One region of the Streptomyces sp. NBC_01384 genome, then DNA from elsewhere that is predicted to be linked to it. Evidence: riboswitches for the same ligand, from Rfam matches in the RefSeq annotation. Region 1 holds a riboswitch; each other region holds the start of a gene.
What was found. Region 1 has a riboswitch for thiamine pyrophosphate ahead of thiC (phosphomethylpyrimidine synthase ThiC). Riboswitches for the same ligand answer to the same signal wherever they lie in the genome.
Positions count from the first base shown of each region.

Region 2: it holds a riboswitch for thiamine pyrophosphate, as region 1 does, so the genes downstream of both, OG747_RS31660 (thiamine ABC transporter substrate binding subunit) here and thiC (phosphomethylpyrimidine synthase ThiC) in region 1, are expected to answer to the same signal.
Region 3: it holds a riboswitch for thiamine pyrophosphate, as region 1 does, so the genes downstream of both, OG747_RS41480 (purine-cytosine permease family protein) here and thiC (phosphomethylpyrimidine synthase ThiC) in region 1, are expected to answer to the same signal.
Region 4: it holds a riboswitch for thiamine pyrophosphate, as region 1 does, so the genes downstream of both, thiO (glycine oxidase ThiO) here and thiC (phosphomethylpyrimidine synthase ThiC) in region 1, are expected to answer to the same signal.

Region 1 covers NZ_CP109559.1:4,907,831-4,913,223, reverse strand. Annotated here, with positions in the region: gene thiC (phosphomethylpyrimidine synthase ThiC) at 1-1,371, opposite strand, end outside; TPP riboswitch at 1,364-1,541, opposite strand; gene OG747_RS22510 (YibE/F family protein) at 1,613-3,103, shown strand; gene OG747_RS22505 (SsgA family sporulation/cell division regulator) at 3,532-3,969, opposite strand; gene OG747_RS22500 (IclR family transcriptional regulator) at 4,069-4,794, opposite strand; gene OG747_RS22495 (DUF5326 family protein) at 5,207-5,393, opposite strand, start outside.
Region 2 covers NZ_CP109559.1:6,884,296-6,889,688, reverse strand. Annotated here, with positions in the region: gene OG747_RS31665 (ABC transporter permease) at 1-1,149, opposite strand, end outside; gene OG747_RS31660 (thiamine ABC transporter substrate binding subunit) at 1,125-2,201, opposite strand; TPP riboswitch at 2,280-2,398, opposite strand; gene rlmN (23S rRNA (adenine(2503)-C(2))-methyltransferase RlmN) at 2,447-3,553, opposite strand; gene OG747_RS31650 (DUF6479 family protein) at 3,761-4,120, shown strand; gene OG747_RS31645 (phosphatidate cytidylyltransferase) at 4,209-5,330, opposite strand; gene frr (ribosome recycling factor) at 5,330-5,393, opposite strand, start outside.
Region 3 covers NZ_CP109559.1:9,027,078-9,032,470, reverse strand. Annotated here, with positions in the region: gene OG747_RS41490 (ArgE/DapE family deacylase) at 1-553, shown strand, start outside; gene thiD (bifunctional hydroxymethylpyrimidine kinase/phosphomethylpyrimidine kinase) at 584-1,420, opposite strand; gene OG747_RS41480 (purine-cytosine permease family protein) at 1,461-2,870, opposite strand; TPP riboswitch at 2,860-2,954, opposite strand; gene OG747_RS41475 (maleylacetate reductase) at 3,016-4,095, opposite strand; gene OG747_RS41470 (hypothetical protein) at 4,101-4,286, opposite strand; gene OG747_RS41465 (class I SAM-dependent methyltransferase) at 4,283-4,957, opposite strand.
Region 4 covers NZ_CP109559.1:2,565,844-2,571,236, reverse strand. Annotated here, with positions in the region: gene pknB (Stk1 family PASTA domain-containing Ser/Thr kinase) at 1-1,482, opposite strand, end outside; gene OG747_RS11565 (thiazole synthase) at 1,683-2,477, opposite strand; gene thiS (sulfur carrier protein ThiS) at 2,481-2,681, opposite strand; gene thiO (glycine oxidase ThiO) at 2,678-3,880, opposite strand; TPP riboswitch at 3,878-3,989, opposite strand; gene OG747_RS11550 (NAD(P)/FAD-dependent oxidoreductase) at 4,331-5,393, shown strand, end outside.

The DNA.
Region 1 (5,393 bases):
GGCGATCATCGCGGCACCGATGCCGGAGGTGATGTGGTCGTACGCCGGCGCGACGTCCGTCGTCAGCGGACCGAGCGTATAGAACGGAGCTTCATCACAGATCTCCTGCTGAAGGTCGATGTTCTCTTTGATCTTGTGCATCGGGACATGTCCCGGGCCCTCGATCATCGTCTGTACGTGAAAACGCTTCGCGATCGTGTTGAGTTCCCCGAGCGTCCTCAACTCGGCGAACTGGGCCGCGTCGTTGGCGTCCGCGATCGACCCGGGCCGCAGCCCGTCGCCGAGCGAGTAGGTGACGTCGTACGCCGCGAGGATCTCGCAGAGCTCCTCGAAGTTCTCGTACAGGAATGATTCCTTGTGGTGCGCGAGGCACCAGGCCGCCATGATGGAGCCGCCGCGCGAGACGATGCCGGTCTTGCGGTTCGCGGTGAGGGGCACATACGACAGGCGCACGCCCGCGTGGACGGTCATGTAGTCCACGCCCTGTTCGGCCTGTTCGACGACCGTGTCCTTGTAGATCTCCCAGGTCAGCTCCTCGGCACGGCCGTCGACCTTCTCCAGCGCCTGGTAGAGCGGCACCGTGCCGATAGGAACGGGGGAGTTGCGCAGGACCCATTCACGGGTGGTGTGGATGTTGCGGCCGGTGGACAGGTCCATGACCGTGTCGGCGCCCCAGTGGGTCGCCCAGGTCATCTTCTCGACCTCCTCCTCGATGGAGGAGGTGACCGCGGAGTTGCCGATGTTGGCGTTGACCTTCACCAGGAACCGCTTGCCGATGATCATCGGCTCGATCTCCGGGTGGTTGACGTTCGCGGGCAGCACCGCGCGGCCGGCGGCGATCTCCTCGCGGACGACCTCGGCGTCGACGTTCTCGCGGACCGCCACGAACTCCATCTCGGGCGTGATCTCACCGCGACGCGCATACGCGAGCTGCGTGACCGCCTCTCCGGGGCGGCCCCGGCGCGGCTGGCGCGGCCGCCCGGGGAAGACCGCGTCGAGGTTGCGCAGGCCCCCGCGCGGCGAGGTGTGCTTGATCCCGTCGTCCTCAGGACGGACGGTACGGCCCGCGTACTCCTCGGTGTCACCGCGGGCGATGATCCAGTTCTCACGCAGCGGCGCGAGACCCCTGCGTACATCGGTGTCCACGGTCGGATCGGTGTACGGACCGGAGGTGTCGTACAGCGTGACGGACCGCCCGTTGGTGAGGTGCACCTGACGGACCGGCACTCGCAGATCGGGGCGCGAACCTCCGACATGTGCCTTGTGCCAGCCGATGGACCTCCCGGCCTCTTGCGGCTGTCCACCTTCGGGCACGGTCGGTGCCCCATCCGTCTGGCTGAAGGCAGGCGTGCGTACGTCCTTGTTGGTCATGAGACCTACTCCCTACGCCGGCATTACCCGGTAACAGGTTCAGCGGTCGACGCAGCGGATTCCGTCTGCCGACGTCTCTTGTGAAACATGACTCGTTCCACGTGAAACATCGCTGAGACGGAGGTCAGCGCCCTCTCAGCCCGGTGCTCCGAGCTCCCGCGTGTGCAAAGGTGCCTCCACGCTAGCGTCATATCTGGCGCGGTGAACAGAGGGCCCTCGCCGTTCTTGCGATGATCGGTCGGTGACCACAACGCAGCAGCCCCCGTTCCCACCCTCCGAGCCGCCGCGCGGACCCGGCACCGGTGACGGCCATGGACACGGCTCCGAAGGCGGGCATGGACACGGACACGGACACGGACCGGGTGACGGCCATGAGCATGAGCAGGACCCCGGGAACGGGCACGGGTCGGGACACTCGCACAGTCACAGCCATGGCCCCGCCGCTCCCGTCTCCAAGCACCTGCGCAAGGTCATCGCGGCCATTCTGATCCCCTTCGCCGCCGCGGTCGTTGTGGGTCTCACGGTGCTCTGGCCCGGCGGCGCACCCTCCCACGAGCGCACCGGTGTCGGCTTCGACCGGCAGACCCAGCAGGCCACGGTCACCAAGGTCGACAAGGTGGACTGCAAGTCCGTGAACGCATCGGGGGAGACCCCGACCGGCGACACGTCCACCGCCGAGGGCTCCTCCGCGCAGCGGCAGGCGACGGGCGACTGCAAGAAGGCGACGATCCGGATCGACACCGGCAAGGACAAGGGCCGTACGTTCACGGAGATCGTCCAGCCGGACCAGTCACGGCAGTTGCACCAGGGCGAGAAGGTCGTGGTCGCCTACGAGCCCTCCGCGCCCAAGGATCTGCAGTACTCGGTCACCGACGTGAACCGGCAGTTCCCGATGGCGCTGCTCGCCGGGATCTTCGCACTGACCGTCGTGGTGGTGGGCCGGATGCGCGGCGTCATGGCGCTGATCGCGCTGGCCGTCAGCTTCTTGATCCTGACGTTGTTCATCCTGCCCGCGATCCTGCAGGGCTCGAACCCGCTGGTCGTGGCGGTGGTCGGGGCGAGCGCCATCATGCTGATCGCGCTCTACATGTGTCATGGCCTCTCGGCCCGGACGTCCGTGGCGGTGCTCGGCACACTGCTCTCACTGGTGCTGATCGGTGTGCTCGGCTCGGAGTTCATCGGCTGGGCGGCGCTGACCGGCAACACGGACGACAACACCGGTCTGATCCACGGTCTGTACCCGTCCATCGACATGAGCGGTCTGCTGCTCGCGGGCGTCATCATCGGTTCGCTCGGTGTGCTCGACGATGTGACGGTGACACAGACGTCGGCGGTCTGGGAGCTGCACGGGGCCAATCCGACGATGGGCTGGCGCGACCTGTACCGCGCGGGCATCCGGATCGGCCGCGACCACATCGCATCGGTCGTCAACACGCTTGTGTTGGCGTACGCGGGCGCCGCGCTCCCACTGCTCCTGCTCTTCTCGATCGCGCAGAGCAGTGTGGGCACAGTCGCCAACAGCGAGCTGGTCGCGGAGGAGATCGTACGCACCCTGGTCGGCTCGATCGGCCTGGTCGCCTCGGTGCCCGTGACCACCGCGTTGGCGGCCCTGGTGGTCTCGGCGGACCGTCCGGAGAGTTCGGGGACTCCGGGGGGTACGGCCGTCCCCGCGGAGCCCGCGGGGAGCAGGGCGCCGGTACGCGGTGGGAAGGGCCGTCGCCGCAAGCATTGAAGCGTCTCTGGAACTCTTGAGGATCCTGGGTTGTCGCGTGGCCCCGAGGGGTGGAAGCGATGGCGAGCGCGGACGAGTCCGGGCCGATCCTTGGGTGGAGCCCGTGTGCGGCGTCACTGGCGGTGACGCGGTGCCGGCGTCTGGACTGTGCCCGGCTCTTTCGGGTCGGGCACACCCTGGGATCGCTGCCCCGCCGGACGCTGAACCGGTCACCGCAGGTGAAACACGATGCCAGTGGCGGGGACCGCGCGCATTTCAAACACGCGGCGTGTATGTCGGTTAGAACGAGAGGCAGTCCATAGGGTCACGCCCGAGCCGGAATCAGCTTTCCGCGGCTTCACCAAGCCAATCGCCGCACCGTTGGAGACCCTCCCCACGCCCGTGTTGCGGGTGAGGAAGCGTTACTCCGCTGAGGGATGTGGGACTCCTCAGCCCGCGCTCTGCTCCTCCGCCAGGATGCGGTCCAGCGCCTCGTCGAGATGGGTGTCGAAGTCCGCGAGGGAACGCTCCTGCCCCAGCGGCACCAGCTTGTCCGTGCGGTCGAGAAACGCCACGAGCGGCGCCGCCCCGGACCGGAACAGTGCGTGGTCGCCGCCCACCTGAAGCCGGATGAGCACTTCGCCGAACGCCTCCGGGTCGGCGGGCGCGATGTGCACATCACCGTCGCCGCACGGCCGGCCCACGCCGTCGATCAGCAACTCCCGCCCGAACGCCCAGGTCACAGGTGCGTCGCCGGGCAAGTGGAAGGTCAGCCGCACGGCGTAGGGATCACAGGTCTCGTATCGCAGCTCCACCGGAATGCGGAAAGAGAGCTCCTCCGACACGAGGAAGCTCATCATGACCTCTGCCTGTACCGACTCGCGCATCGCCTACCCCGTCGTTTGCCATCGACTGGCCAGGAATCATCCCCCTGACTCTGCTGAAATATTGCTCAACGTACACAAAAGATCACAAGGAGTGAGTTTTCAGATGCTGATAGAGATCGCGAGTGTCCCAAGTAGTCTGCCGATCTCACCTTGCAATTGTCGTGCCGCAGGTAGCAGTCGATCGGCCTGGTGAATAGGGAGAGAAATGGCCATTGTTGCGGCAGTGGTGCCGGCCGTGATGGGAAGCGCGGCACAGACGGTGCCCAGCGCGTATTCCTGCCGCTCGATGACGGGCTCCATGCGCCCCGTCCGTTCCAGGCGCCGCAGCAGACTGGCGTTGTCACGCACCGTGTACGGAGTGATCGACTGCACTGGATAGCGATCGAGGTGATCCCGGCGGGCCTTCTCGTCGAGCTGGGACAACAGGCACTGGCCGATCGCATGGGCGTGCCCGGTCTCCCGGAAGTCGGCCCACTCCTCCACCGCCGGATTCCCGGGGCTGTCGGCGACGCACATGACCTCGATCTCGCCGTCGCGATAGACGGCGTAGTACACGGGTACACCGATGGAATCGCGCCACTGGGCGAGCACGTCGCTCACTGTGCTGCGACGTTTCTGCTGCGCTCCGCTGCTGCTCAGCCGCTCGGCGGCCTCACCGAGGAAGAACAGCCCCTTCTCGCGGCACAGATAGCCCTCGTGGACCAGGGTCCGCAGCAGGTGGTACGCCGTCGGCAGCGCAAGCCCGGCCTCCCGGGCGAGCTGCTTCGCGGGCGCCCCGTGCTCACGCGCGGCGACGGCCTCCAGCAGCCGCATCGCCCGCTGCACGGAGCCGATCAGGGTCGTGGGGTGCGGCTCCGAGACCGCGGCCCCCAGGCCGGGAGTGCGCGCGTCCGACAGCGGAGCACGCACCTCCGCGGGCGAGGTGCGGGGCTGGGCCGGCGGGACACATGACCCCGCGGAAGCACTGGACCGCTGGATGGGTGGGGCGGGTGATTCTGCGGGTGCGGTGTCAACCGTGGCCAAGGGGCACTCCCGAAGCGCGAGGGGAACCGCCCGTGCGGGGGGACACGGGAGGGGGCTGTGCGCTGCCCGCGGGGGTCGGCCCCGCGTCGAATTCCGGACTTTAACCGCCCACCACCGCTTGCAGACGGCCTCGCCGGAAAACTTCCCTCGGCCGAGGGAACCTTGAGTTCCCTTTCCCGGCCTGCCCGTTACCCGTTGCTCACCCGGTGGTGTCTCACCAGTCGCCGCGAGACGACGAACTCGACATGAACTTCCGGACCACGTAGATCAGTCCACCGACGAGAGCGACGAAGATCAGCACCTTGAACAGCAGGCCGATCAGCACACTGAGCACACTGACTATCACCGTGCCGAACACGACCAGAGCGATGACCGGCACCGCGATCCACTTCACCCACCAC
Region 2 (5,393 bases), 2.0 Mb from region 1:
GGTACGTCGGGTGAGCGCCGCGGCGGCCAGACCGCCGATCACGATGGCGATGGCGGTGGCGGCGAGCGCGTACTCCAGCGAGTTGCCGATCGCCGCGATCGGTGCCACCAGGAAGACGCCGCCGTCGGCCGAGGTCAGCGCCTTGTAGTACGCGAATCCATAGCCGCCGGGGGTGTCGAAGGACCGCTGGACCAGTACGCCCAGCGGCAGGACGAGCAGGACGACGATGCTCGCCAGGACCCCGCCCAACAGCGCCCACTGCCCGGCCCCGCGCGGTCGGCGCGCGGTCACCTCGGGAGCCACCAGGCGCAGGGCGGTCTCCCGGCGGCGTACGGTCCAGGCGTGCACGGCGAGGATCGCGCCGACGGCCACGAACTGGATGATCGTCAGCACGGCCGCGGTCGCGAGGTCGAAGATCTCCGAGGTCTGCCGGTAGATCTCGACTTCGAGGGTGGAGAAGGTCGGCCCGCCGAGGATCTGCACCACGCCGAACGAGGTGAAGGTGAAGAGGAAGACCATCAGCGCGGCGGCGGCCACGGCCGGGCTCAGCGCCGGGAGCGTCACCTTGCGCCAGGCCGCGAACCGGGAGGCGCCGAGCATCCGCGCGGCCTCCTCCTGACGCGGGTCGAGCTGCGACCAGAGCCCGCCGACGGTCCGTACCACGACGGCGTAGTTGAAGAAGACATGTGCGAGCAGGATCGCCCACACGGTGGTGTCCAGCCGTACGCCCCACAGCTGGTCCAGCAGCCCGCCCCGGCCCACCAGGGCCAGGAACGCCGTACCGACCACGACGGTCGGCAGCACGAACGGGACGGTCACCACCGCCCGCAGCACCTGCTTGCCCCTGAAATCGAAGCGCGCGAAGACATACGCGCCGGGGAGCGCGATCAGCAGCGTGAGCGCCGTGGAGGCGAGCGCCTGCCAGGCGGTGAACCACAGCACATGCCGGATGTCCGACTGTGCGAGCACCTCGCCGATCCGTCCGAACTGCCAGACCCCGTCGACCTTGAGGCCGCGGGCCACGATCGCGGCCACGGGGTACGCGAAGAAGACGGCGAAGAACGCGACGGGCAGGGCCATCAGCCCGAGCCGCGTCGCGCTCCCCTTACGGGTCTTGCGCGGGGCTACTTCAGTACGAGCGAGGTCCACGACCTGACCCACTGATCACGGTTGTCGGCGATCTTGGCGGGGGCCATGGTCTCGGGGTCCTTGGCCTGGGGGCCGAACTTCAGGAACACCTGGGGTACCTGAGCGGCTTCGCGGACCGGGTACACGAACATGTTCAGCGGCATGTCGTCCTGGAACTCCTTGGTGATCAGGAAGTCGAGGAGCGCCTTGCCGCCCTTGGTGTTCTTCGCGTTGCTCAGCAGCCCCGCGTACTCGATCTGCCGGAAGCAGGTGCCGTTCGCGACCCCGGTCGGCGCGGTCTGTGGCTTCGGGTCGCCGTAGACGACCTCGGCGGGCGGGGAGGAGGCGTAGGAGACGACGAGCGGCCGGTCGGCCTTGGCCTTCTTGCCGCCGGAGGACCCGGAGAACTCGTCGTTGTAGGCCTGGTCCCAGCCGTCGACGACCTTCACGCCGTTGGCCTTGAGCTTCTTCCAGTAGTCCTGCCAGCTGCTGTCGCCGTACTTCGCGGCGGTCCCGAGCAGGAAGCCGAGGCCGGGTGAGGACGTGGACGCGTTCTCCGTGACGAGCAGGTTCTTGTACGCGGGCTTGATCAGGTCGTCGAAGGAGGCCGGCGGGGCCAGCTTGTGGTCGGCGAAGTACTTCTTGTCGTAGTTGACGCAGATGTCGCCGGAGTCGATGGGCGTGACCCGGTGCTTGTCCTGGTCGACCCGGTACTCGGGGAGGATCTGGTCCGAGCCCTTCGCCTCGTACGACTGGAAGAGCCCGTTGTCGAGCGCCCGGCTCAGCAGGGTGTTGTCGACGCCGAAGAAGACATCGCCCTGCGGGTTGTCCTTGGTGAGGATGGCTTTGTTGACGGCCTGGCCGGCGTCGCCGTCCTTGAGGACCTTGACCGTGTAGCCGGACTGCTTCTCGAAGTCCCCCAGCACGCTCTTCGACACGGCCCACGAGTCGTGGCTGACGAGCGTCACGGTCTTGGAGTCCCCGGCGCCGTTGCTGTCGGAGGACCCGCACGCGGAGAGCGTGACCAGGCCCAGACCGACGGCCACGGCCGCGAACGTCTTGGTGGTGCTCACTGATTTCCTCCTGGCTGACCAGGAAGAGACGCGGCCCTGCCCGGAAACCTCGGAAGGTTCCCGGGCAGGGCGCAACAGCTTGAGTGATGCCCGAACTTCCTACCCAGAATGACCTGGGCAAGGTTCTGAGGGTCTGCGGCCCACCGGTGTCCCGGCTACCGCACTCTCAGCGCTGTGGCGCTCCCCTGTCGGAATATGAAGATGTCGGAATATGAAAATGTACGTACGCGGGTACGCGGGCCAGACTATCGCTCGGTCGCGGCGAGCTGACCGCACGCCCCGTCGATCTCCTGGCCCCGGGTGTCCCGGACGGTGACCGGCACCCCGTGGGCGGCGATCGCCTCGACGAACGCCTTCTCGTCCTCGGGCCGCGAGGCGGTCCACTTCGAGCCCGGCGTCGGGTTCAGCGGAATCAGATTCACATGCACGGGCTTGCCCTTGAGCAGCCGCCCGAGCCGGTCACCGCGCCACGCCTGGTCGTTGATGTCCCGGATCAGCGCGTACTCGATGGAGAGCCGGCGCCCGGACTTGGCCGCGTACTCCCATCCGGCGTCCAGCACCTCGCGCACCTTCCACCGCGTGTTGACGGGGACGAGGGTGTCGCGCAGCTCGTCGTCCGGCGCGTGCAGGGAGATGGCGAGACGGCACTTGAAGCCCTCGTCGGAGAACCGGTGGATGGCGGGGACCAGCCCGACCGTCGACACGGTGATCCCGCGCTGCGAGAGCCCGAGCCCGTCCGGCTCGGGATCGGTGAGCGCACGAATGGCCCCCACGACCCGCTTGTAGTTGGCGAGCGGCTCGCCCATGCCCATGAAGACGATGTTGCTCAGCCGCGCCGGACCACCCGGGATCTCGCCGTCCCTGAGGGCCCGCATCCCGTCCACGATCTGGTGCACGATCTCGCCGGTGGACAGGTTCCGGTCCAGCCCGGCCTGACCGGTGGCGCAGAACGGGCAGTTCATCCCGCAGCCGGCCTGCGAGCTGATGCACATGGTCACGCGGTCCGGGTAGCGCATCAGCACGGACTCGACGAGTGTGCCGTCGAACAGGCGCCACAGGGTCTTGCGGGTGGTCTCCTGGTCGGTCGACAGATGCCGCACGACCGTCATCAGCTCGGGAAGCAGCGCCTCCTGGAGCTTGCCACGCGCGGCGGCCGGGATGTCCGTCCACTCCGCGGGGTCATGCGCGTACCGCGCGAAGTAGTGCTGCGAGAGCTGCTTGGCGCGAAACGGCTTCTCACCGATCGCCGCAACGGCCTCTTTGCGCTCGGCCGGCGTGAGATCGGCGAGGTGCCGCGGCGGCTTCTTGGCTCCGCGCGGGGCGACGAATGTGAGTTCTCCTGGCTTAGGCATGGCTGTACCAGTGTCGCAGATCGAATCGTGTGACCTGCGGCCGTCCATCTGGATCCGGGATGGAGAGCGGAAAGGACCGCCCTTCGGGTGCCCGGTTCACGAGGCGACCAGCTGCTTCACGAGGCGACCAGCTGGTTCATGAGGTAATTGACTGGCTCATGAGGCGATTGACTGGTTCGTGAGGCGATTAGAGGGTATTTGCCTGGTATGAGTACCACAGCGATGCAGTTGGCAGAGAGAAGCGGCCTGCTGAGCCTTGGGCTGTTCCTGGTCGCCGCGGCCCTCGTGACGCTGCTCGGCGGCAGCTTCTGGCTGAGCTGCCGCATGCGGTCCCGCGCACCGCGCCTGCCCCGCCCCGACGAGCAGCCGCACCTGCCGCCGGACGGCCCGGTCCACGAAGTCCGGGAGTTGCGGGAGCCCGCCGAGATACCCAAGGTGGCCAAGGGCGGACATGCTCTCACCCCGTACGAGCTGACCCACACACCAAACCGCCCGAGCCCGTTGAAGGAGCCGCCACGCTGGGCCGAGGGCAAAAGCGGCTCGTTCGGCAGCGGCGGACTCCACTGACCCGAAACATATGGGTGAGGAGCTCGCCGTCCTGTGGACAACGAGCCCCTCACCCATATGTACGCAGGTCAGCCGAGCCTTGTGAAGATCAGCCGGACCCTACGAAGAGCACCAGCAGCAGCCACACCACCGGAGCCGTCGGCAGGAGTGAGTCCAGCCGGTCCATGATGCCGCCGTGCCCCGGCAGCAGCGTTCCCATGTCCTTGATGCCGAGGTCCCGCTTGATCATGGACTCACCGAGGTCACCGAGTGTGGCGCTGGCCGCGACCGCGAGGCCGAGGATCAGCCCCTGCCACCACGTGCCGTCCTCGATCAGGAACTGCAGACACAGCGCACCCGCGACCATCGCGAAGGTGACCGCCCCGAACAGGCCCTCGCGGGTCTTGCCGGGGCTGATGCGCGGCGCCAGCTTGTGCTTGCCGAAGCGCCAGCCGACCGCGTACGCCCCCGTGTCGCTGACGACCGCCAGGAGCAGATAGGTCAGGACCCGGCGCGGGCCGTCGTCGGCGGTGAGCATCATGGCCACGAACGTGGCGAGGAACGGCACGTAGAAGGCCGCGAAGACCCCCGCCGTGACGTCCTTGAGATAGCCCTCGGGCGGTTCCGTCATCCGCCAGGCCAGGACCGCGAGCGCGGTGAGCGCCATCGCCACCCAGGCGCCCTCGGCGCCCCGGACGTAACCGGTGACGACCATCGCCGCACCGCCGAGCGCGAGCGGCACGAGCGGCGCCTTGATGCCCTTGCGCTCCTGAAGCCGTGAGGTGAGCTCCCACAGGCCCACCACCACGGCGATCGCTATGACGCCCACGAACACGGCCTTGACGATGAACAACGACGCGGCGATCACTGCACCGAGCCCGACGCCCACTCCTATCGCGGCACCCAGGTCGCGCCCCGCGCTCTTCTTCTGCGGTGCGGGGGCGGGCTGGGGGGTGGCGCTGGGCATGGGCTCCTGCGGCTTCTGCGACGGGTCCCGGTAGGACGCCGTTGGCGGTGTTTCATCGCGGAACACGGGGCCGCTCAGCCGAGCGGCCCCCCGGTCGTCATCCTGGTCTCCGCCGTGTGCGGGCACGATGGGCATGGGGCGAGTCTGCTGCGCGTCATGCGCATCGTACGCGGGACCCGCCGGGGCTGCCCCCTGGACAGGCCCCTGGTCGGAGGGCCCCCAGTACCCGGCTTGTGGCGGCGCCCCCCAGGAAGAGTCGTTCATCAGACCTCGAGCAGCTCCGCTTCCTTGTGCTTCAGGAGCTCGTCCACCTGGGCGACGTACTTC
Region 3 (5,393 bases), 4.1 Mb from region 1:
CGCCCTCGCCCGGCTCGAGCTCGTCCGCAACAAGGAGCCGGATCCCTTGATGGCCGAGTACCCCATTCCGTACAGCGTGTCCGTGGGCATGTTGCAGGCCGGTGACTGGGCCAGCAGCGTGCCGGGTCTGCTCGTCGCCGACGGGCGGCTGGGGCTGCGGCTCGGCGAGGAACCGGTCGCGGCCCGCGCCGAGTTCGAACGCCGGATCGCCGAGGCGTGCGCGTCCGATCCCTGGCTGCGCGAGCATCCCGCGGTCGTCACCTGGCCCGGCGGCCAGTTCGCCAGCGGCCGGCTGCCCGCCGGACATCCGTTGCGCGAGGTGGTGGGCACGGCGCACGCGGACGCCACCGGTGCGCCCCGGGCCCGGGAACGCGGCGCCCCCTACGGAAGCGATCTGCGGCTGTACGCCGGGGCGGGCATACCGACACTCCAGTACGGCCCCGGGGATGTGCGCCTGGCCCACGGCCCCGACGAGCGGGTGTCGCTCGCGGAGACGGTCGCGGTCGCCCGCACGCTGGTCCTGACGACACTACGCACCGCAGGAACCGCGTAGCGCCGCACCGCAGGAACCGCACCACGGGGTTCACCGCCCCGCGCGTATCCGCCAGCCGTGGTCGACCGGTCCGAGGCCGGAGCCCAGGGCGAATCCCGCCGCGATCGCTCCCGTGACGTACTCCTTCGCGAGCCGCACCGCCTCCGGCACCGCCCGCCCCTGGGCCAGCCCCACCGCGATGGCCGAGGCCAGAGTGCAACCGGTGCCGTGCGTATGGCGGTTGTCGTGACGCGGGGCCCGGAACCAGTGCTGTTCGCCGCCGTCGGTCAGCAGGTCGACGGCCTCGCCGGGCAGATGGCCACCCTTCACCAGGACCCAGCGGGGCCCGTACGACAGCAGCCGTGCCGCGGCCCGGTCCATGTCACGCTCGCTCGTCGCCTTGATCCCCGTGAGCTCGGCGGTCTCGTCGAGGTTCGGTGTCGCCACCGTCGCGACCGGCAGCAGCAGGGTCCGTACGGCGTCCAGCGCGTCGTCGGCCAGCAGCCGGTCGCCGTGCTTGGAGACGCTCACCGGGTCCACCACCACGGGCGCGCCGACGTCCGACAGCAGCTCGGCGACGGTCGCGACGAGCAGCGGCGAGGCGAGCATGCCGGTCTTCACCGCCTGCACCCCGATGTCGTCCACGACGCTGCGGTACTGGGCGCGCACCGCCTCGGCGGGAAGCTCCCAAGCGCCTTGTACGCCAACGGAGTTCTGCGCGGTGACCGCGGTCAGCACGCTCATCCCGTGCGCGCCCAGCGCGAGCATCGTCTTCAGGTCGGCCTGGATGCCCGCGCCACCGCCGGAGTCCGATCCTGCGATGGTCAGGACGCGGGGCGGTGCGGTGGACGGGGGCGTGGACGTGGACTTGGGCGTGATCGGGAGCATGGTGAGTGTCACTCCGTACGAGGGGTGAAAGGGGGCGGGGTCAGCGGCGCAGGCGCAGCGGGGCGTAGACCAGCAGGGCCGCGACGAACGCCACCCCGTAGGCGAGGTCGGCGCCGTGCAGGGCCTCGGCGACCGGACCGACGTACAGGCTGGTGCTCATGAACGGCAGCGCCGCGGCGAAGGCGGTGACGAACGCGACGAGCGCGGGCCACCACGACTGCGGGCGGGCGCTCTCGGCGGCCAGGTCGACGGGGGCGCCGCCGCGGGCCCTGGACCGGGCGAGCCAGTCGACGGCGACGATCGCGACGAACCCGGGAATCCAGTAGCCGACGAGCAGCAGGACGTTCTGGAAGCGGGCCGTGGTGTCGGCGGCGTGCATCCACAGCACGAGCGGGAAGCCGAGGACGGCGGCCAGCGCGGCGGCGGCCGGGCGCGGCAGCCGTACGCCCATGGTCTGCAGGGCGAGCGAGCCGCTGTAGTCGTTCATGGCATTGCTGCTCAGCGCGGCGAGCGCCACGGCGAGCAGGCCGAAGGCGCCCAGCGCGCCCCCTCCGAGCAGGGTGTCCACGCCGCGGGCGGTCTGGTCGGTGAAGACGGCCGCGCCCCACAGTCCGAGCGCCTGAACGGCCACGAAGGACACGCTGATGCCGGCCAGGGTGTACCAGAACATGCGCGGGCGGGATGCCGTACGCGGCAGATAGCGGCTGAAGTCGCTCGCGTACGGGGCCCACGACAGCGCCAGACTGAGGGCGATCGTGCAGGTCAGAACGAAGGCACCGGCCTGGTCGGCGCCGTGCGCGGTGGCGGTGGCGGTGGCGGTGGTGTGGGCACCGCTCAGAAGCTTCACGGTCAGGGCCACGAACGCGGCGGCGAGGGCGAAGGTCATGACGCTCTGGAGCCGGTGGATGGCCTCGTAGCCGAGGACGCCGAGCGCGCCCTGCGCCGCCATCATGACCAGCACGCCCAGCCAGAACGGCCAGCCGCACAGCTGGGCCAGCGCGTCCCCTCCGAAGAGGCCGATCAGCGCGTCCCAGGCGATGGACGACAGCCACTGCAGGGCGCCGGGGACGACCACGGCCCGCCCGAACGCGAGCCGGGCGAGCGGCAGCTGTCCGGCGCCCGTCTGACTGCCCCAGGTGCCGAGGTACGCGGTCGGAACCGCGCCCAGGACGGTGCCCAGCACGACGGCGGCGAGCGCGGTGGCGAAGTCCAGGCCGAGGGCGATGCCGACGGTGCCGGTGAACACGCCGGTCATGGTCAGGTTGGGGGCGAACCACACGGTGAACAGGCGGCCGGGGCCGCCGTAGCGGTGGTCCTCCGGGACCGGGGCGATACCTCGCGCCTCGACGCGCAGATCGCCCGGGGCGGTGGGCATCCGCCCGTCGAAAACGCCCTGCGGGCCCCCGACGGCCACCTCATCGCGAGCATTGCGGGCATACGGCAACGACATGAGACATCCCTCCGCCAGTCCTAACTGGTTCAGGTTCGACGGGTGTGATCTCAGCCCTCGTGCGGGGCACCCCGTGTCCGGTTCGGCGGTCAGGATAGCCCGGCCCGCGCATACGCCCCAGAGGAAGGGTGCACACGCGGCACGGCTACGAGTCGACGCGCGGCTCCCCGCCCTCGTACGCCGCGGTCAGAATCCCCAGCACACCGTCCTTGGTGACCTCGCGGGGGTTCGGATACGCCTGCCCGGCGGTCCGCTCCGCGGCCTCGGCCAAGTCAGTCTCCTTCAGGCCGAGTTCGGCGAGGCTGTGGGGAGCGCCGAGGCCGGTGGCCAGCTCCCGCAGAGCGCGGGGTACGTCGTCGGTGCCCAGGACGCGCGACAAGGTCGCGATCGCCTGGGGTACGGCGGGCGCGTTGTACGCGAGGGCGTACGGGAGGACCACCGTGTGCGTCTCGGCGTGCGGCAGGCCGAAGGTGCCGCCGAGGACATGGCACAGCTTGTGGTGCAGGCCCATGGTGGTGGCGCCGAGGCAGGCACCGCAGAGCCATGCGCCGTACAGGGCCCTGCCGCGCGCATCGAGGTCGTCCGGTGCGGCGGCCACCAGCGGCAGGGCGTCCGCCATCGCCCGTGCGCCCTCCTCGGCCATGAGCGAGACGAGGGGTGAGGTGTCGGGGGCGTAGAGGGCCTCGACAGCGTGCGCGAGCGCGTTGACGCCGCTGGTGACGGTGAGGGGGACGGGGAGCCCGAGGGTGAGCTCGGGGTCGTAGACGACGCTGCGGGGCTGGACGACGGGGTCGCGTCCGGTGCGCTTGGCGCCGTGCTCGGTCAGGCCCCAGACCGGGGTCATCTCCGAGCCGGAGTAGGTGGAGGGCACGGCGATCAGCGGCAGGCCGGTGCGCAGCGCGATCGCCTTGCCGAGGCCGATCGCCGAGCCGCCGCCTACCGCGACACAGCCGTCGGCGCCCACCGCGCGCGCCGCCTCGACCGCCCGGTCGGCGACCTCGACGGGCACGTGCTGGCCGGCCTCGGCATGCAGCCCCGCGCAGGCCTCGCCCAGCGCGTCGGCGACCGCGCGCGCCGTGTCCTCGCCCCTCCTGCCGCAGACCACCAGCACCCTGCGCAGACCGAGCCGCGCGGCCTCGCCGGGGGTCGCGGACACCGCGGCGCCGGGCCGGAAGACCACCCGCGCGGGCTGGGTCTCGTACGAGAAGTCGAGAGGCGTGTTCATTGATGTCATTCTGGTCGTTCTGGTCGCTCCGGCTCCCGTACGAGGTCGAAGCGTGCGTGGCGGAAGGGGTTCGGGACCCCGAACTCCCCCGCCAGAGACGGGTCGTCGGTCTCGGTGAAGTCCTGGACCAGGCTCTTCTTGACGTCGAACACCGAGTCGGAGTCGAGGTGGTCCTTCACGCCGTCCTTCACCACGTCTTCTCGGCGCGGAATCCGAACAGATCGGGGACGCCGCCCGGGCCCGCCTCCGCGGTCCGCAGCATCCGCAGGCCGGCCGCCGCGGCGGCGTTGAGGAGGTCCGCGAGGGGGACGTGCCGGGCACCCACCCGGGCGCGGACGCCGGCCGGGTTCCAGGCGTCGAAGCTGCGCGACCGGTCGGCGTACCGCTCGTCGACCACGATCCTCGTCCGGTCGCTCCAGTCGGCGAACGCGCCGATGAAGCACGGGTGCACCCCGAGGTGCACGAAGCGCCCGCCGGGGCGCAGTACCCGGGCGGTCTCGCGCAGCACGGCGGCGTAGTCGGGTACGTCGGTGCTGGCCAGCACGCACACGGCGGCGGGGAGGGAGGCGTCGGCGAACGGCAGGGCCGCCGCGTCGGCCACGGCGACGGGCAGCCGCTCGGCCGCATGGCGCAGCTGCCCGCGCGAGAGATCCACCCCCACCGGCGTCCGTCCCAGCCCGGCGAGCACGGACGCGTGGGCACCCGTCCCGCAGCACACGTCCAGGCACGGGCCGTCGCCCGGGCCCAGCAGATCCTGGATCGTGGCGTGCACTCGCTGGATGTAGTCGCCGGCTCCCGCCGACATGAAGTCGTTGTACCAGTCGGCGTGTTCGTCGTACGGCGCTGTTGCCCCAGGACTCATGGCACCGATGCTACGGACGGCGCGGCGGGCGGTGCGGGGTGTTCGCCGACGGCTTTGCCCTGGCCGCGGTGTGGCGCGGGGGGGGTGGTCCCGGGGCCGCTTGCGCCCATCTCCAGGACGACCGAGAGCCCCGCCTCACCTCAGTGAGACAGGGCTCCGATCTGCGACTATGAGTACATCTCCAGTCGGGACGACAGGATTTGAACCTGCGACCCCTTGACCCCCAGGAGTAGGGGTCAAGGGTATTTTCTGGATATAGCAGACTTAATCGGGACAGATAATGTGCATAGTAGGCTCCGTTGTGCACCAGCGCGCACACCGCGTGGTCCCCAACTGGTCCCCAAGCCGTCCCTCTAGAACCCTGCAACGGGGGACCCAGACCTCGCCGCGCTCTCGCCAGGCTGGCACCACCGCTCCACCGACCGCTCGCTCACTC
Region 4 (5,393 bases), 2.3 Mb from region 1:
GAGCACAAAGCCCCTGGGCACGTCCTGGCTGAACTCCCGGGTGACCATGCCCGCGGCGAGTCCGTCACCCTTCAGGACCTCCCGCGCCTTGAACAGCGCGAAGCCCTTCAGATCGGGCACCTTCACCGTCTCCGGGCCGTCGGAGATGGTCAGCGCCACGGAGTCGTTGTCCCGGATCCGCGAGCCCGGCGCCGGGTCGCTGCTGATGACGGTGCCGCGCTTCACGGTGTCGCTGTAGGCGTGCTTGACCTGCCCGACGTCGAGACCGGCCGCCTTGATCCGCGCCTTGGCCTGCACCTCGCTCTTCGCCAGCAGCAGCGGGACCTTGGTGAACTGGCCGGAGTTGATGTACCAGACGCCCGCGCCGAGCCCGAGCACCAGCACTATCGCGGCGACGATCGCGAGCATCCCGCGCCGGGGCCGCGAGCCGCGCCGCGACGGTACCGGCGCCCCGGACTCGAACCGGCTCGTCTGTTCGAACCGACTGGTCTGATGGAGCGCGGCGTCGTCCTCGTCGTCCTCGTTCACCGGCAGCAGGCGTGGCACGGACAGCGAGCGCGGTATCACGCTCGTACGGTCGCCCGCGTTGTCGTGGCCCACGGCGAGCGCCTGTGGCGGTACGGCGTCGAGCTGCTCGGCGGTGAGCCCGGCCCGCGCCTGAAGAACCTGGCCGAGCAGCGCCACCGCGTCGTAGGGGCGCCCCTCGGGGTTGCGGGCGGTCGCCGCGGCGACCAGTTCGTCGAGGGCCGAGGCCAGCGCGGGCACGGCGGCCGACGGCGGTGGCACGTCCGCGTGCAGATGCTGGTAGAGCACCTGGGCGGGGGAGTCCCCGGAGTACGGCTTGCCGCCGGTGAGCATCTCGTACAGGACGACCCCGCAGGCGTAGACGTCGACGCGGGTGTCGGCGGTACCGTGCTCGATCTGCTCGGGGGCGAGGTACGACACGGTGCCGAGCACGGCCCCCGTCGTGTTCGTGACGGTGTCCACGGCCCGGACGAGACCGAAGTCGGCCACCTTGACCCGGCCGTCGTCCCCTATCAGGACGTTCTCCGGCTTCATGTCGCGGTGCACGAACCCGGCGCGATGCGCGGCGCCGAGCGCGGCGAGCACCGGCTCCAGGACGTCCAGCGCGGCCCGCGGCTGCAGCGCGCCGCGCTCGCGCAGCACGTCGCGCAGGGTGCACCCGGCGACGTACTCCATGGCCAGATAGACATACGACCCGTCCGCGCCCTGGTCGAAGACCTGCACCACATTGGGGTGCGCGAGCCGGGCCACCGACTTGGCCTCCCGGATGAACCGCTCGACGAACGAGCCGTCGGCGGCCAGCGTCGGGTGCATCACCTTGAGCGCGAGCACACGGTCCAGGCGGGTGTCCAGGGCCCTGTAGACCGTGGCCATCCCGCCGACCGCGATCCGTGCGTCGACGCGATAGCGGCCGTCGAGCACCTGCCCGACAAGCGGGTCCTGAAGGGTCGTATCCACGCAGGCGAGTCTACGAGCCGCCACTGTCACCCCTCACCCTTCCGGCCCATACCGGGCCGGGACTGCAGCGGACCTGTGACGCATCTCGCAAGACATCCCGCACCCGCCGACGGCGAGACCCGCCCACAGGCGACCGCACCTGTAGGCGGGCTGGAAACGGACGGTGCGCGGGCGGGAGGAAAAACCCCGGCGCCGGGCGCCTAAAAAGCAGGCCGCTCAGGATCCAACCGAGCCAGCCCCTCCGCAGGAGAAGACGCGGCGGCGAAGTGCCGCCGAGGAATCCGCCCCGCACGCCAGGCAAGCCGCCCGGCCGCCACGGCGTGTTTCATCCCCTCAGCCATCAGCACCGGCTCCTGCGCCCGAGTGACGGCCGACGCCAGCATCACCCCCGCACACCCCAACTCCATCGCCAACGCCGCGTCCGACGCCGTACCGGCCCCCGCATCCAAAATCACCGGCACGCGCGCGTGCTCCACGATCAGCTGAAAGTTGTGCGGATTCCGGATCCCCAGCCCGGACCCGATCGGCGACCCCAGCGGCATGATCGCCGCGCACCCGACATCCTCCAGCTTCCGCGCGAGCACGGGATCGTCGTTCGTGTACGGCAGCACCGTGAACCCGTCGTCGACCAAGACCTCGGCGGCATCCAGCAACTCGATCGGATCCGGCAGCAGGGTGCGCTCGTCGGCGATGACCTCCAGTTTGACCATCTCGGTACCGAGCGCCTCCCGCGCGAGCCGGGCGGTCAGCACGGCCTCGCCCGCGGTGAAGCACCCCGCGGTGTTCGGCAGCACCCTGATGCCCAGCTTGTCGAGCACGGACAGCACCGAGCCGTGCGCCGCGGGATCGACCCGCCGCATCGCGACCGTCGTCAGCTCCGTGCCGGACGCCACGAGCGACCGTTCCAGGACGTCCAGGCTGGGTGCACCCCCGGTACCCATGATCAGGCGGGACGAGAAGGACGTACCGCCGAGGACAAAGGGATCGTCGGCCATGGGTCAGCCTCCTTGGACGGCGGTGAGGACTTCGACGCGGTCTCCCTCGGAGAGGGACGTGGACGACCACTGCGCGCGCGGGACGACGGTTTCGTTGAGCGCGGCGGCGACTCCGGACGGCGCGACGGTGAGGGTGGCGACGAGCGTGTCGAGGGCGGTGCCGGCGGCGATCAGCCGCCGCTCCCCATTGACGAAGATGTTCATGCGGGCTGCTCCGTGAGCGCCGTGCTGAAGCGCTGGGGGGTGAAGGGGCGTGCCTCGTCCGGCAGTTCTCCGGTGGTCAGGACGTGCGCCATGGCGTCTCCGGTGACGGGCGTGAGCAGGACGCCGTTGCGGTAGTGGCCGGTGGCCAGCAGCAGCCCGTCGAGCCCGGTCGGGCCGAGCAGCGGCGCGTTGTCGGGCGACCCGGGCCGGAGGCCCGCGCGTGTCTCCGTGAGCGGCAGCTCGGTGATCCCGGGAACCAGCTCGTGCGCGTCGCGCAGCAGCTCGTACACCCCGCCCGCCGTCACCGTCGTGTCCCAGCCCAGCTCCTCGCTGGTGGCGCCCACGACGAGCTCACCGTTCTCCCGCGGCACCAGATAGACCTGACTGCCGCGCACGACGGCCCGCACGGTCCGGCTCAGGAAGGGCGCGTACCGCTTCGGCACGGTCAGCCGCAGCACCTGCCCCTTCACGGGGCGCACGGGCGGCAGTACGTCGTCGGGCACGCCCGCGAGCTTCCCGCTGAGGCTCCCGGCGGCGAGCACCACCTGCCCCGCCGTCAGCTGTTCGCCGTCCGTCGTGCCGACGCCGGCGGCCCGGTCCCGTACGACGGTCAGCCGCTCCGCCCACGTCCGGTGGAACTCCACTCCGGCCCGCTCGCACGCCGTGACCAGGGCCTTCGCGAGCCGTCGCGGATCTATCTGGTGGTCGCCGTCGACCCGCAGCCCGCCGCGCACGCCCGGCGCGAGCATCGGCTCCAGACGGCGGCACTCACGTCCGCTGAGCCACTGCGAGTCGAGCCCCGACCGGCGTTGCAGGGCGTGCAGTTCGCGCAGATGGGCGCGGTCGTCGGCGTCCAGCGCGACGGCCAGTGTGCCGCACCGGCGGTAGCCGAGGTCCTGGCCGCTCGCCTCGCTGAGCTCGGCGGCGAAGTCGGGATAGCGCCGCGCGGAGGCGAGGTTCAGGCCCAGCAGGGTCTGCTCGCCGTAGTGCAGCTCGGTGACGGCGGCGAGCATTCCGGCGGCCACTCGCGCCGCCCCGCACCCCGGCTCGGGGTCCACGACCGTGACGGTGAACCCGCGCTGCGCGGCCCGCCACGCCGTGACGAGCCCGATGATCCCGCCCCCGATGACAAGGACATCTGATGTACGTGTATCCGATGTGCGTGCAGGTGCAGGTGCAGGTGTACGTGTAGGCGACATGGGCGTCCAGCCCCTCCCTTCGCCGGCATGACCCGGATCAGGTTCGTACGGTCGGAGGCCGCCAGCCTCCCTCTCAGCCCGGTGCGTCCGGGCTCCCGCGAGTGCTTTAACTTGGCCACCCTAGCCCGCTGCCGTATGCCTCAGTAAGGGAGCCTCCGTCCATGGCGCGTTCGCTCGACGGCCGCCTCGTCCTCGCGCCGGTCACGGCGAGATCTGGGCCGAGTACGCGGGCGGGGACGTCGTACGCGGGCACCTCGCCGGGACACGGGAGGGCAGCGGGACGAGCCTTGTGGAAGAGCTCACTGAGCACGTCCCCTGACTGACAGATTGTCAGTTGTCTATGGTGATCAGGTGAGCGAGCAGACGCAGGCACAGGCACAGCGGCAGGCGCAGTCGCAGTCGCAGTCGCAGGGGCGTACGGCACGGCGGGTCGTCATCGTCGGCGCGGGCATGGCCGGCGTACAGACCGCGGTCGCCCTGCGCGAACAGGGCTTCACCGGGGACGTGACGCTGATCGGCGCCGAGCCGCACCAGCCGTACGACCGGCCGCCACTGTCCAAGGCGGTGCTGCTCGGCACGGCCGAGGGCTCCGCCTTCGACATCGACTTCGAGGCTCTCGGCATCGAACTGCGGCTCGGCTGCGAGGCGCTGGGCGTGCGCCCCGGGGACCATGAGCTGGACACCGAGGCCGGGCCGGTGCCGTACGACGTCCTGGTCCTCGCCACCGGCGCGGAACCGATCCAGTTGCCGGGCGCGCAGGGCGTCCCCGGCGTCCATCTCCTGCGCACCCTGGACGATGCCGAGCGGCTGCGCCCCGTGCTGGCCCGGCAGCACGACATCGTGGTCGTCGGGGCGGGCTGGATCGGCGCGGAGTTCGCCACGGCGGCGCGCGAGGCCGGGTGCGCGGTGACGGTCGTCGAGGCCGCCGACCGGCCGCTGGCCGGGGCGCTGCCCGCTGAGGTGGCCGCGCCGATGACCGCCTGGTACACGGACAGCGGGGCCTCCTTGCGCACCCACGCGCGCGTGGAGCGCGTCGAGCCGGGCGCGGTGGTGCTGGACGACGGCTCCCGGGTGCCCGCGGGCGCCGTCGTCGTCGGTGTCGGCGCGCGCCCCGCCACCGCCTGGCTGGCCGGCTCCGGCATCGAGCTCGGCGCCCACCAGGAGGTGGTCGCCGACAACCACCTGCGCACTTCCGTGCCGGACATCTACGCGGTCGGCGACTGCGCCTCCTTCCCCTCGGGCCGGTACGAGGAGCGCCTCCTCGTCCACCACTGGGACAACGCCCTCCAGGGGCCGCGCACGGTGGCGGCGAACATCATCGGCGAGGTCCCGGTGGCGTACGACCCGGTCCCGTACTTCTGGTCCGAGCAGTTCGGCCGGTTCGTCCAGTACGTCGGCCACCACGCGCTCGCCGACACGACCGTCTGGCGTGGCGACCCCTCGGGCGCGGCCTGGACGGTCTGCTGGCTCCGCGAGTCCCGCCTCGTCGCCCTTCTCGCCGTGGGCCGTCCCC